Regions from separate parts of the Butyricicoccus sp. OF27-2pH9A genome, predicted to be linked through region 2. Evidence: predicted binding sites of a transcription regulator. Region 2 holds the regulator's gene; the other holds the start of a gene.
What was found. The regulator HrcA, encoded in region 2, represses chaperone genes, less so after heat shock. The targets are predictions, from matches to a motif close to TGTTAGCACTCNNNNNNNNNGAGTGCTAACA.
Positions count from the first base shown of each region.

Region 1: the regulator HrcA is predicted to act here: its motif matches at 5,642-5,672, upstream of PG722_RS04185 (co-chaperone GroES).

Region 1 covers NZ_JAQEXK010000003.1:64,611-72,144, reverse strand. The annotation lists gene glmS (glutamine--fructose-6-phosphate transaminase (isomerizing)) at 1-1,476, shown strand, start outside; gene PG722_RS04215 (sigma-70 family RNA polymerase sigma factor) at 1,682-2,212, shown strand; gene PG722_RS04210 (zinc-ribbon domain containing protein) at 2,289-2,564, shown strand; gene PG722_RS04205 (hypothetical protein) at 2,938-3,375, opposite strand; gene PG722_RS04200 (hypothetical protein) at 3,535-3,912, shown strand; gene PG722_RS04195 (hypothetical protein) at 4,001-4,213, shown strand; gene PG722_RS04190 (THUMP domain-containing class I SAM-dependent RNA methyltransferase) at 4,356-5,540, shown strand; gene PG722_RS04185 (co-chaperone GroES) at 5,715-5,999, shown strand; gene groL (chaperonin GroEL) at 6,020-7,534, shown strand, end outside.
Region 2 covers NZ_JAQEXK010000001.1:358,356-365,889, reverse strand. The annotation lists gene PG722_RS01665 (LacI family DNA-binding transcriptional regulator) at 1-40, opposite strand, end outside; gene PG722_RS01660 (Gfo/Idh/MocA family protein) at 340-1,347, shown strand; gene PG722_RS01655 (hypothetical protein) at 1,404-1,991, opposite strand; gene PG722_RS01650 (Gfo/Idh/MocA family protein) at 2,090-3,109, opposite strand; gene hrcA (heat-inducible transcriptional repressor HrcA) at 3,415-4,461, shown strand; gene grpE (nucleotide exchange factor GrpE) at 4,490-5,017, shown strand; gene dnaK (molecular chaperone DnaK) at 5,074-6,921, shown strand; gene dnaJ (molecular chaperone DnaJ) at 7,049-7,534, shown strand, end outside.

The sequences.
Region 1 (7,534 bases), on a different contig from region 2:
TTTAAGTCCGAGACTGATACGGAGACTGTCGCGCACCTCGTGGACTATCTGCACACAGGCAAACAGGAGGATCTGGCAAAGACCGTTCTGCAGGCTGTACAGCGTCTGCGCGGCTCTTACGCACTGGGCGTAGTTTCGATGGATAACACGCAGGAGATCGTCGCTGCACGCCGCGGCAACCCGCTGGTTATCGGTATCGGTGAGGGCGAGAACATGATCGCATCCGATATTACCGCTATTATCAATCGCACTAAGCGTTACATTATTCTGGATGATAACGAGGTTGCAATCGTTCGCCCGGACAGCGTAGTTGTCATGAACGAGTTCGGCGATGCGGTAGAGAAGGAAATCATGACCGTAACGTGGGATATGTCCGCAGCGGAAAAGGGCGGCTACCAGCACTTTATGCTCAAGGAGATCATGGAGCAGCCCAAGGCAGTTGCCGATACGGTCAAGCCGCGTATCAAAAATGATGCGGTTGTATTCGAGGACAACGGTCTGACCGACGAGCGTCTGCGTGAAATCGAGCATATTCATATCATCGGCTGCGGCTCTGCACTGCACGCAGGCATGGTCGGCAAGCGCGTGATTGAGGCAATGTGCCGTATTCGCTGCACGGCAGAGGTTGCCAGTGAGTTCCGTTATGAGAACCCGATTATCGGCAAAAAGGATATGTGCATCGTTATCAGTCAGTCCGGCGAGACGGCGGACACGCTGGCTGCCATGCGTCTGGCCAAGCAGGCAGGTGCGTTCACGATTGCAATTGTAAACGTCGTTTCCTCGACGATTGCGCGCGAAGCAGACGGTGTGCTGTATACCTGGGCCGGCCCGGAGATTTCGGTTGCGACAACCAAGGCATATTCCGCACAGCTGTCCGCTCTGTACCTCATTTCGGTTAAGATCGCGCGTGTGCGCGGCCTGATTTCCATCGGTGACGAGCGTGCGCTCTGCGCTGAGCTCCAGCGTCTGCCGGAATGCATTGAGCAGACACTGGGGTGCCAGTCGGATATGCAGCGTATCGCTACGCTGTATGCAAACCGCTCGAGCGTGTTCTTCCTTGGACGCGGACTGGACTATGCCGCCGCGCTCGAGGCTTCGCTCAAGCTGAAGGAAATTTCCTATATTCATTCGGAGGCGTACGCTGCCGGTGAGCTGAAGCACGGCACCATTTCGCTGATCGAGGAGGGTACTCTGGTTGTTGCTCTGGCAACGCAGCCGGCACTGTTTGAGAAGACGGTCTCCAATATCCGCGAGGTTGTAGCGCGCGGCGCAAGCGTCGTGCTCGTCACCACGGACGATTTCACCGGGGACGAGTCGGTCTGCCAGCACATCGTGCGCCTGCCGAAGTGCCTGTATGAATTTTCCGCTTCGCTCTCGATTATTCCGATGCAGCTTTTGGCATACTATATCGCAGTGGAGCGCAACTGTGATGTCGATAAGCCGCGCAACTTGGCAAAGTCGGTAACTGTAGAGTAAAACGTCAACAATATTGTCATAATCACACAAAAACAGAAGCGCGTTTTTGTGTGATATCGGTAAAGATGACAATCGTTTCTTGACATTTCCAATTCTACCGCGTATAATAGCTATTGACATGAGAAATGATTATCAAATACAGCCATCGAACGGGATTCCCGATGAAAAGCTGTGCCGTCTGGCACGGCAAGGAGACGGACTCTCGATGGAGAATCTGATCCGTCGTTATACCCGTCTGGTCAAGACCTGTGCACGGCCCTACTTTCTGGCAGGCGCCGATGCAGAGGATCTGATGCAGGAGGGCATGCTCGGGCTGCTGAATGCCGTCCGGGAGTACGACGAGAGCAAGGGCACACCCTTTGGAGCGTTTGCACGGTTGTGCATCACGCGGAAGATTTATTCCGCAGTGAAGGCGGCAGCGTCGCTCAAGCACGACCCGCTCAATCAGTCTATGTCAATCGATCGACCTCTGTTTGAAGACCTTGCGGAATCGCGTACCCGGGTAACTGCACCGAATGGTGATCCTGAATCGCTTGTTATCGGCAATGAGGAGAGGGAAGAGCGGAAAAAGAAGCTCTACTCGCTTTTGTCTGAATTTGAGGCACAGGTTTTGACGTTGTTTTTGGACGGCTTATCGTATGAAGAGATGTCCGAAGCGCTGCACAAACCAATCAAATCTGTGGATAATGCCGTCCAGCGCATCAAGCGAAAATCGGCAGCCATTAAACCTATTTAGGCGATAGCAGGCGCAGTGTCTGTACGCATATATTTCAAGTTTCCCGAGGGAACAGTATCAAAGAGAGGTAAAAACCATGTACGAAGACAAGACTTTAGTATGCAAGGAATGCGGTAAGGAGTTCGTGTTCACCGCCGGCGAGCAGGAGTTTTACGCAGAGCGCGGTTTCCAGAACGAGCCGCAGCGCTGCAAGAGCTGCCGTGACGCGCGCAAGAACGCTGCACGCGGTCCGCGTGAGTTCTTCACCGCTACCTGTGCTGCTTGTGGCGGCGAGGCTCGCGTTCCGTTCGAGCCGAAATCTGACCGCCCGGTATATTGCAGCGAGTGCTTCGCAAAGATGCGTGAGCAGTGATACCGTAACGATAAAAAATCAATAAATGACACGTTAAAAGTGCCAGTAATGACTTTTCTCATTGCTGGTGCTTTTTTCTTTGCCCAAAGGAAAGGAATCGGCAAGGGAATGTATGTGTTCCGAAAAATGATAAAGAAATGAAGAATCGGATCCGCAGGTGATGGGCGGCTTGCGGCAAAAGAAAACCTCTGCTCAAAATGAGCAGGGGGGATCTTTTGATTTTAAGCAATAACGTTGTATTCCAGAATTAAGCCGCGTTTCTGCCGGTCGTCAAGGTCAGCAATAGCGGCCTCAATGCTGGGAAATAAGCAAGGGCAGATATGACCTTTGCTGAGATTCACGAAGCTGTACATAAATGCATAGAGAAGAACCTTTATTTGGCTTCGTTGATGGTAAGCAGCTCTTCGACCGTCTCTTTCTGCCGGCGAAGAAAGCCGAGATAGAAACCGTCAGAAACGGAAAATGCGATGAATGCTGCGTGCAGCAGAAGGGCTCCGATATGTATGAGAAGATCTATAATCTCTGCGATGTTTATATTTTTTGATGCATAAAAGGCATAGGTGGGATTGGTGAGCAGCAGATAAAAGTCCCATAAGATAAGCGCACTGACCGGAATCAGGGCGAACGATAAGACAATCCAAAAGCGGGTGTCTTTCTTAAGGGCCTCGTATAAATGCAGAATATCGGCGTGCTTGGTTTCCAATTCTTCGCGCGAAAAGCGGGAATAGTAATCCAAGCCACATAGTTTCTGGTGCTTGATGAATTCGGCTGCGCCGTTTTTATCGGACTTTGATGGTATATTACTGGGCATAGGCGATAACTCCTATAAATCGGGGTAGTTCTTGATAAAAAGAAAAGGAAGACCCTAAAGAGCCTTCCTTATCGAAAGTGTCGGTAATGAAATCCTCATTACTGGCACTTTTTTATTTGTCCGCAGTAAAAATAGTCCTCAAATAAGGAGGAAAAAGGTGTGAAAAATGAAAAAATGATCTATCTCCCATATGTTCGTTTTGAGCAGGAAGAGGGAGAAGCAGAGGGCAGCGGCTGGTACTTTACGCAGTATAATGCCGAAACTGGAGAAGGTAAAGGCTGGCACGAAACAGAGTTCATGCCGGATTGCTTCTTTGAAACGAACTGCGAGTGCGGCGAACCGGAAACAAAGTTCTTTGATGTGCATATCAATGAGCCGATCGAGCAGTGGAGTTGGCCGGAACCGCCGGATGACGATGCGTTCACGAACTACGATGCGTGTTCCAACACAACGCGGGTTTCGCTGTCAAGTGCCTTCAAGTGCTCGACGAGAGAAGCCAATCCTCCCGCGTTGCGGACAACATCCAACGGCAGCTGAACAACCTCGCCCAAAGAACGAAGCGCTGCAGCCGTGCTCTTTCTGCTTGGAACATCAATACCCACTGTGTTCATAGAAACACTCCTGTTTGGAATTTGCAATGGACAACGCCCTCTTTACCCATTGCCGATTCTATCTGTTTGCTTACATGAATGCGCTGGCTCTACCTGCACAAATCGAACACTGCTTTAATCCGCACACGGCGCGGGAAAAAGGTTTAGTGGCCTACGGGCAAACCTTGGTGTCTCCCTCTTGTGCCCGTGCAGAGCAGGCAAGAGCCTGTTCGCTTCTCAAGCGATAACGCTCCGGATAGCGGCATTCAGCAAACCGCGTTATCTCGTCGCAAATCTTGACAAAATACTTAAAAACCGATACAATATAAAGGTTAAAAAGGACTTTCGGCTCCTGCTCTGACGGCGGGAGCCTTTTTGGAGGAAAACCATATGAAACTCACATTATGCTGCCCGACCCTGTTCGGGCTGGAGGGCATCGTCGCGGACGAGCTGCGCTTTGGCGGCAGGCTGACCGACGTACACGCGGAAAACGGTCGCGTGCTGTTCACCGGTGACGAGAACACGCTCGCATGGGCGAACCTGAACCTGCGGTGCGCCGAGCGCGTGCTCATCCGTATCGGCACATTCAAAGCCAAAACGTTCGATCAGCTGTTCGAGGGCGTAAAAGCACTCCAGTGGGAGCAGTTCATTCCGGCGGACGGCGCATTTCCGGTCAAGGGTCACAGTCTGGACTCCGCGCTGCACTCGATTCCGGACTGCCAGAAGATCATCAAAAAGGCAGTCGTATCGCGTCTGGGCGCGAAGTACGGTCAAACCTGGTTTGACGAGATCGGCGAAAAGTATCAGATTCAGTTCGCCATCATGCACGATGTGGCTGAGCTGTACCTCGATACCTCGGGTGCCGGTCTGCACAAGCGCGGCTACCGCGCCAACAGCAATGCGGCGCCGCTTCGTGAGACGCTGGCGGCGGCTATGGTCAAGCTGGCGCGCTGGCGCGGGCGCGATCCGTTCCTCGACCCGTTCTGCGGCTCGGGCACGATCGCGATTGAGGCGGCCATGATCGCGCAGCGCCGTGCCCCCGGTCTGCTGCGCCGCTTTGACGCGGAAAAGTGGAGCTGCTTTGACAAGTCGGTCTGGCAGCAGGCGCGCGAGAGTGCGCTCGACCTTGCCCAGCCGGATGCAAAATTCGATATCGTCGGCAGCGACATCGACCCGGACTGCGTGCAGCTGTCCATCGAGAACGCGCGCAAGGCCGGTGTAGCGAACACGGTGTTCTTCGAGCGCGCGGACGCAGTAAAGCGCGATTACAGCGGTGCAGGCGTACTGTTTGCCAATCCGCCGTACGGTGAGCGTCTGCTGGACCTGCAGCAGGCGGAAAAGCTGTACGCCGACCTCGGCAGAGCGACAAAAAACAGCCCGATGAAGCAGTATCTGCTCAGCTCGGACCCGCTGTTCGAGCGTTGCTACGGCCGCAAGGCGGATAAGCGCCGCAAGCTGTATAACGGCATGATCAAGTGCGAGCTGCATATGTATTTTAAAGACCCATCTGCACAGGATAAGTCGGTAAATAAGCACTCTGACCGTCCGTCTGCTAAACGACCGGCAAAACACTGAGCAGTACAGGGCACTGTTCATAATTTGTTCAGAAAATTTTTGTGAAAATTCCGGATTACCCCCTTGCATATTGCGGCTCCTTGGTGTAAGATAATACTCGAAGTTAGCACTCGGGTAATTTGAGTGCTAACCCCCAACATTGTAAAATCTTATTTTTCATAGGAGGAATCCATTATGAAGCTCAAGCCCCTTTGCGACCGCGTAGTTATCAAGATGGTCGAGGCGGAGGAGACCACCGCAAGCGGCATTATTCTTACCGCATCCGCACAGGAGAAGCCCCAGGTTGCTGAAATCATCGAAGTAGGCCCGGGCGGCGTTGTTGACGGCAAGGAAATCAAGATGGAAGTTCAGAAGGGCCAGAAGGTCATCACCGGCAAGTACACCGGTACTGAGGTTAAACTGGACGGCGAGAAGTATATCATCGTTCGTCAGAGCGACATTCTGGCAATCGTAGAGTAATTTTCAGGAGGTAATTCATCATGGCTAAGCAGCTTATTTACGGCGAGGACGCGCGCAAGGCTCTGCAGCGCGGTATTGATCAGCTCGCTGATACCGTTAAGGTAACCATCGGTCCGAAGGGCCGCAACGTTGTACTGGATAAGAAGTACGGCGGTCCGCTGATCACCAACGACGGTGTTACTATCGCCAAGGAGATCGAGCTGGACGACGCTTTCGAGAACATGGGCGCACAGCTCGTTAAGGAAGTTGCCACCAAGACCAACGACATCGCAGGCGACGGTACCACCACCGCTACCGTTCTGGCACAGGCTTTCGTTCGCGAGGGTCTGAAGAACGTAGCTGCAGGTGCAAACCCGATGGTAATGCGCCGCGGTATCTCCAAGGCAGTCAAGGCTGCTGTTGCAGCAATCGCTGAGAACTCCAAGAAGGTTGACGGCACGGGCGACATCGCTCGTGTAGGCGCTATCTCCTCCAGCTCCGACGAGATCGGCACCCTGATCGCAGAGGCTATGGAGAAGGTTTCCACCGACGGCGTTATCACCGTTGAGGAGTCCAAGACCGCTGAGACCTACTCCGAGGTTGTTGAGGGCATGCAGTTCGACCGCGGCTATATCACCCCGTATATGTGCACCGACACCGAGAAGATGGAAGCAAACCTGGATGATGCTCTGGTGCTGATCACCGATAAGAAGCTGTCCAACATTCAGGAGTTGCTGCCGATCCTCGAGCAGGTTGTTAAGGCCGGCAAGAAACTGCTGCTCATCGCTGAGGACGTTGAGGGCGAGGCTCTGTCCACCCTGATCGTAAACCGTCTGCGCGGTACCTTCACCTGCGTAGCTGTTAAGGCTCCGGGCTTTGGCGATCGCCGCAAGGATATGCTGCGCGATATCGCAATCCTGACCGGCGGTACCGTAATCTCCGAGGAGGTTGGTATCGAGCTGAAGGACGCTACCATGGATATGCTGGGTTCTGCCCGTCAGATTAAGGTAACCAAGGAGAATACCACCATCGTTGACGGTGCAGGCGACAAGCAGGCTATCGCAAACCGCGTTGCTGAGATCCGCGGCGCAATCGAGCGCACCACCTCTGACTTCGACCGTGAGAAGCTGCAGGAGCGTCTGGCTAAGCTGGCCGGCGGCGTAGCAGTTATCAAGGTTGGCGCTGCAACCGAGACCGAGATGAAGGAGCAGAAGCTCCGCATCGAGGATGCACTGAACGCAACCCGCGCAGCTGTTGAGGAAGGCATCGTAGCAGGCGGCGGTGTAGCTTATGTAAACGCTATCGCAGCGGTTGAGGCTCTGGCTGCAGAGGCAACCGGCGATGAGAAGACCGGTATGCAGATCGTTGCACGCGGTCTGGAAGCACCGATGAAGCAGATCGCTGCCAACGCAGGCATCGAGGGCGCAATCGTTGTTGATAAGGTAAAGCACGCTGACAAGGTTGGCTACGGCTTTGACGCTGCAACCGAGACCTACGGCGACATGATTGCAAACGGCATCGTTGACCCGACCAAGGTAAACCGTTCCGCACTGCAG
Region 2 (7,534 bases):
CACCGGACAGCTCTGCGATTTTTTGTATGGTAACTGCCATTGACACATTCTCCTTTTCTACTTCAAAGTATAGGGGAGAGCAGCGCTGACGTCAAGTATAACTACGCACAGTGCACAATCAAAAATGCACTGTCATCTGCTTTTGAGCCTTCATTTTGCCATAAATTTGCGGTGCTTTTTTAGGCAGGCTACCAATGTTTTGGTAGGATGGTTGACCGTGACGGCGGGATTGCGGTACAATGTATGTAATGAAGAAAAAAGTGTGAAAAAACGCGGGAATCCGCGAGTATTAACGAGATTTTAAGTGATTATTCTTGCTGTTAAAAGGAGAGGATCAGCATGCTGAATATTGGTGTTATTGGCTGCGGCGCAATTGGCCGCGATCACATTCGACGCCTGACGGACATTGTTCCGGGCTGTCAGGTTGTTGCCTGTGCAGACTATTTTGAAGAAGCTGCGATTAAGATTGCAGCGCAGTATGAAGGCATGAAGGCATACAAGACCGGCGAGGAGCTGATCGCAGCACCGGAGGTGCAGGCGGTCGTTATCACCTCGTCCGACCCGAGCCACGCAGGCTATGTGCTCGAGGCTCTTAAAGCGGGCAAGCAGGTGTTCTGCGAGAAGCCGCTGGCACAGAGTGCCGCCGACTGCGAGAAAATCATCGCGGCCGAGACCGCACACGGCAAGCGTTTGGTACAGGTCGGCTTTATGCGCCACTATGACCGCGGCTACGCCGAGATGAAGCGCATCATTGACTCCGGTGAGCTGGGTGCGCCGCTGATGATTCACGCGTGCCACCGCAACGTGTCTCAGCCGGACGGCTTCCAGACCGAGATGGGCGTTTCCAACGTTGCAATCCATGAGCTGGACATATGCCGCTGGCTGCTCGGCGATGAGTATAAGAGCGGTCAGGTGCTCAAGGTGCGCCAGTCCGCGTGCTCTACCAAGGGTTACGACAACCCGCAGATCGTGCTGCTGGAAACCCAGTCCGGTGCTCGCATTGACGTAGAGGTTCAGGTTGCGGACGCTTACGGTTACGACATCCAGTGTCAGGTCGTCTGCGAGAAGGGCACAGTCAACCTGCCTGATCCGTATGCGGTTGTCAAGCGCTCGAACGCAACCCGTTCGTTCCCGATCCTGACCGACTGGAAGGACCGCTTTATTGAAGCCTATGACATTGAGCTGACCCATTGGGTCAAGACCCTTGCGGAGAAGGGTGAGCCGGATGGCCCGTCCGCATGGGACGGCTATGCTGCCTGCGTCGCAGCAGACACGCTCAACCGTTCCCGCGGCACGAATCAGTTCCTGCCGATCGAGATGATGGATAAACCTGCTCTCTACAAATAATCTCTCATATAAAAGAAAAAGGACCGTTTGGACGGTCCTTTTTCTTTTATATTGGGTTATACGGTCAGCTTTTCCGCTTGATATGCGGCACGGATAAACAGGGCAAGCAGCACAAGGCTGGCAATCTGCGAGAGAAAAATCGGAATGGAAGTTGGCAGCATGCGCAGCAAAATGTTGATAAGGGAAAGATAAAAGCACCAGCGAATACGCTTGGGCGGAAAGTCGTAGCCGCGCTCTGTACAGACATCGTCCAGTCCGGTGTACAGCCAGAACTGCGAGACATAGGATGCGATCACACCGGCAAGTGCGATCAGGCTGAACAGCAGATAAAACGTGCTGGGTGTATACGGCGGCGTGTCGCTCGGAACGAGCGTCATGGCCAGCAGGCCGACAACGGTTGCCGCCACGCTGAGCACAGTGGCTGTGAACGCACGCTGCAGGCGCTCGGACACGCGGCTGAACCGGTAAAACGGATAAAACTGCACGAGGGTGCAGAATATACCGAGAATGCCGGTAACGGTGAGCACTGCACCGTTTGTACCGTTCAAAGTGACGGAGCCGCCGAGTTGTCCAAGCACCAGTGAAACGGCGCTGCACAGCCAGAACATGGAAAGCCAGCGGGCAATGGGAATGTTGTTGTTCATAATCTCTACCTCCTTGCCATTATAATAGCAGAGAAGATGAAAATATGCAAGAAAAAGCAGAGCCTTTCGGCTCTGCTTTTGTGCGATTTTACAATATATTAATACTGTACCTGAACCGGCTTACCGGAGTGGAACGAATCCGTAATCGCGTAGGTAACGAGGGTTGCCTTGGTGCCGTCGTAAACGGTCAGCTCGGGCTTGCGGTCCTTCTGGATGCAGTCGATGAAGTCCACCATTTCGAGCAGGTACGCCTCTGCGAAACGCTGCGGGAAGTTCTCGACGATCTCCTGACGGGCACCGTACTGATCGTAAACCATTACACGGTCCTTCCACGGTACACCGGCTACGCGGATATGCGCTTCGGTGCCGACGATTTCGGTCTCGGTGTGGTAACCGTGCGGCGCAGTACGGCCAACGTGCAGGAAAGCGACCGTGCCATTGTCAAACTTGAGCATTGCCATGCCGGTCTCGGTGTCACCGTTCTCGGCAAACTCGGGGTGCTTAAAGTTGGTGCCTGCGGCGTAAACCTCGGTAACCTCACCGCCGAGGAACCAGCGCATCAGGTCAATGTCGTGCGAAGCCGCGTCGATGAAGATGCCGCCCGAGGTCTTGGAGAACTTGATGCAGCTCTCGACCAGAGCTTCCGGGTCAAGGCCGGTAGCCTTTACCAGATACGGCTTGCCGATGCGGCCTGCGTTGATCTGTGCCTTTGCATCCGCATAGGACGGATCGTAGCGGCGCATAAAGCCAAGGAAGAAGATCTTGTCCGGGTGACGTTCAACAGCAGCCTCAGCGCGCTTGCACTCCTCAAGCGAGCAGCCGAGCGGCTTGTCGGTGAAAACGTGCTTGCCTGCGTCGAGCGCGTACTCGATCATCCAGCAGTGCTCCGGAGAGGAGGAGACGATAACGACAGCTTCGATGTCTGCCTCGTCAACCATTTTCTTGTAGTCCGTGGTGGTGTACTCTACCTTGAGGTAGTCCTTCGCCCAGTCCAGCTCCTTCTGCTCGAGCGAGCAGGCAGCGACCAGCTTGCAGCCGGGAATCTTGAACGCGAGATTCTGCGCGTGTACCGAACCGAGACGGCCCAAACCGACGATGCCAACTTTGATTTCCTTCATGTTTTTTCTCCTTTTTATAGAGCGGATTTTCTCTCTACGGCAATCGAACGATTGCCTGTCTCTCTCTCATACTAATTCTATCACTGCGTGGACGCGAACGCAAGGAAAAACGACCAAATCAGAGCGTTTTTTATACGGTGAAAACTGGCATTTCAGCACTCGGCAGGCGGGTGTGATAAAATTCCGATGATCATTTCATAAATTGTTCACAAACAGCACTTGACTTTGCCCGTATGTGGTGGTAAATTAAGTTTAGCACTCAGGGAGATGGAGTGCTAACAACCGAAAGAAAGGAGTCTGCTTCGGTGGAGCTTTCGGAACGTAAAAAGCAAATACTCAAAGCCATTATCGGCGATTACATCCGCACGGCTGAGCCGGTCGGCTCCAAGGCATTGACCGAGGGACACGAGCTGCCGTTCTCGTCCGCCACCATCCGCAATGAGATGAGTGAGCTGGAGGACATGGGCTATCTCGAAAAGCCGCACACCTCTGCGGGACGAATCCCCTCACCGCAGGGCTATCGACTGTATGTGGATGAACTGATGGAGCGTCCGGCCGACAATGCGGAGGACGGAAACGCACTGCAGAACAGCGTGCTTACCAAGGTACGGGAGCTTGACCACCTCATTCAGGAGGCCGGCAAGCTGCTCACCAGTCTGACGAATTACGCGTCGGTTGCTATCACACCGGCCATGACGCAGATCGCCATCCGGCAGTTTGAGATCATCGCAGTCGATAAGATGAATTTCGTAATCGTAGTAGTTACGGATTCGGGCACGGTCAAGAACAAAATGGTCCGCACGGTGGCTGAGGTCTCCAAGGATGAGGCCGAGCTGCTCACCTATGTGCTCAACCAGACGCTGACCGGACTGCCGCTCTCGAGCATCACCGCCGAGCGATTCGACATTGTGCGCCGCGCCGCGGGATTGACCGCGCTGCTCGCTCCGGTAGCCGAGTACATCGCAGAGCTGATCACCGAGCTGAGCGACCAGAAGGTTTACCTCGACGGTGCCAGCAAGCTGCTGCGTTTTCCGGAGTACCGCGATACGAAAAAGGCGCAGACGCTGCTCGATTACATGGAGGACGACCGCAAGCACCTGCTGCCGGCCACCCGCAAGATCGACGGCATCCAGTTCTTCATCGGACCGGAAAACGGCGAAAACCCGCTGAGTGAAACCTCGGCGATCTACGCAAAATACGATATCGGCAAGATCGGTCAGGGCGCGATCGGCATCGTGGGCCCGACCCGCATGGATTACGCCAAGCTGTCCGCACAGCTCAGCCGCTTCGCAAAAGGGCTGAACAAACTGATCGCCGAGACATTTTTAGATGAAAAAGACGGAAATCACTGATTTCCTGTAAACGGAGGCACAAAACGACATGAGCAAAAAGACAAAGCCGGAGGCGGAAGAGCAGGAGCAGGTAAAGACCGAGGCTCCTACAGAGGAGACCGCCAAGGCTGAAGCAAAGCCCGCGACGGACTGGGAAGCCAAGTATAACGACCTGAACGATCGTTATCTCCGCATGGCGGCGGAATACGATAATTTCCGCAAGCGCAGCCAGCGTGAGCGCGAGCAGGCGTACACCGATGCCGTCAGCCGCGCCGTAACCGCACTGCTGCCGACCTACGATAACCTCGAGCGGGCGCTCAAGGCAGAGACCGCCGACACCGAATATAAAAAGGGTGTCGAGCTGACCATGACGCAGCTGACCGAAAGCCTCAAGGGCATTAACGTCACCGTCATTGACGCTGCTGCAGGCACCGCATTCGATCCGAACTTCCACAACGCGGTTATGCACGTTGAGGATGAAAAACTCGGTGAGAATGTCATCGCAGAAACCTTCCAGCAGGGCTTCCAGATTGGCGATAAGGTTATTCGCCATGCGATGGTGAAGGTTGCAAACTGATTACTAACTACTAATTAAAGTAAACAAAATCCTATCATTTAAGGAGTGTATTTATTATGGGTAAGATCATTGGTATTGACCTTGGTACGACGAACTCTTGTGTATCTGTTATGGAGGGCGGCGAAGCCGTAGTCATCCCTAACGCTGAGGGTGCGCGCACCACTCCGTCTGTTGTTGCATTTTCTAAGGACGGCGAGCGTATGATCGGTCAGGTCGCTAAGCGCCAGGCTGTAACCAACGCAGACCGCACCATTATTTCCATCAAGCGCCACATGGGCACCGACTACCGCGTAAACATCGACGGCAAGCCGTACTCCCCGCAGGAGATTTCCGCTATGATCCTGCAGAAGCTGAAGGCTGACGCAGAAGCATACCTCGGCCAGCCGGTAAATCAGGCGGTTATCACCGTTCCGGCTTACTTCTCCGACTCGCAGCGTCAGGCTACCAAGGATGCTGGCAAGATCGCAGGTCTGGAAGTTCTGCGTATCATCAACGAGCCGACCGCTGCTGCACTGGCTTACGGCGTAGATAAGGAATCCGAGCAGAAGATCATGGTATACGACCTCGGCGGCGGTACGTTCGATGTATCCGTTCTGGACATCGGCGAGGGCGTTCTGGAGGTTCTGTCCACCGCAGGTGATACCCACCTCGGCGGTGATGACTTCGACCAGCGCATCATCGACTGGATGGTTGACGAGTTCAAGAAGTCCAACGGCATTGACCTGTCGAACGACCGTATGGCTATGCAGCGCCTGAAGGAAGCTGCTGAGAAGGCGAAGATCGAGCTGTCCGGCATGAGCCAGACCTCCATCAACCAGCCGTACATCACGGCTGACGCTACCGGTCCGAAGCACCTCGAGCTGACCCTGACCCGTGCAAAGTTCAATGAGCTGACCGCAGACCTCGTTGAGCGCACCATGGGTCCGGTTCGTCAGGCTATGAGCGACGCTGGTCTGTCCGCTTCCGATCTGTCCAAGGTCCTGCTGGTTGGCGGTTCCACCCGTATCCCGGCTGTACAGGAGGCTGTTAAGGGTATCACCGGCAAGGAAGGCTTCAAGGGCATCAACCCGGACGAGTGCGTAGCAATCGGCGCATCCATTCAGGGCGGCGTTCTCGGCGGCGAGGTCAAGGACGTGCTGCTGCTCGACGTAACTCCGCTGTCCCTCGGTATTGAGACCCTCGGCGGCGTATGCACCAAGCTGATCGACCGCAACACCACCATCCCGACCAAGAAGAGCCAGATCTTCTCCACCGCAGCTGACAACCAGCCGTCCGTTGAGATTCACGTTCTGCAGGGCGAGCGCGAGATGGCTGCAGGTAACAAGACCCTCGGCCGTTTCACCCTCGACGGCATCGCTCCGGCACCGCGCGGCATTCCTCAGATCGAGGTTACCTTCGATATCGACGCAAACGGCATCGTAAACGTATCCGCTAAGGACCTCGGCACCGGCAAGGAGCAGAAGATCACTATCACTGCATCCACCAATCTGTCTCAGGACGAGATCGACAAGGCAATGCACGAGGCTGAGCAGTACGCTGAGCAGGATAAGAAGAACAAGGAAGCAGTTGAGGTTCGCAACAACGCTGAGCAGCTGGTATTCCAGTCCGAGAAGGCACTGACCGATCTGGGCGACAAGCTGTCCGCAGATGAGAAGGCAGGCGTTCAGGCTGAGATCGAAAAGGTTAAGGAAGCGCTCAAGGGCACCGATACCGATATGATCAAGGCTGCAACCGAGGGCCTGTCCAAGAAGTTCTCCGATCTGGCCGGCAAGATCTATCAGCAGCAGGCACCGCAGGGCGACCCGAACATGGGCGGCGCTCAGGGTGCAGGCGCACAGGGCGGTCAGCAGGGCGACTTTGTAGACGCTGACTTCACCGAGGTTAAGGACGACGACAATAAGTAATAAGCAAGAGTGAAGATAGAAGAGTGAAGAGTGGAGAGAAAAACTCCTCACTCTTCACTCTCCACACTCCACTCTAATGGAGAGGCGCACTTTGGTGCGCCTATCCCTGTGTATAGGATGATTTTTTATGGCTGATAAAAGAGATTATTATGAAGTGCTCGGCGTACAGAAGGGCGCAAGTGATGATGAGCTGAAAAAGGCATACCGCAAGCTGGCGCGCAAGTACCACCCGGACCTCAACAAGGATAATCCGGAGGCTGCGGATAAGTTCAAGGAAGTGAATGAGGCGTATGAGGTGCTTTCTGACAAGGAGAAGCGCGCCAAGTACGACCAGTTCGGCTTTGCCGGCGTTGACCCGAGCTACGGCGGCGGCGCCGGTGCGGGCGGCTACGGCGGCGGCTTTGACATGGGCGATCTGGGCGACCTGTTCGGTTCGTTCTTCGGCGGCGGCTTTGGCGGCGGACGGTCTTCGCGCCGCAATGCACCGCAGCGCGGCGAATCCATCCGTCAGACGGTGATCCTGTCCTTCGAGGAAGCCGCATTCGGCTGTGAGAAGGAGATCACGGTCGAGCGCATCGAATCCTGTGATGACTGCGGCGGCACAGGTGCCGCA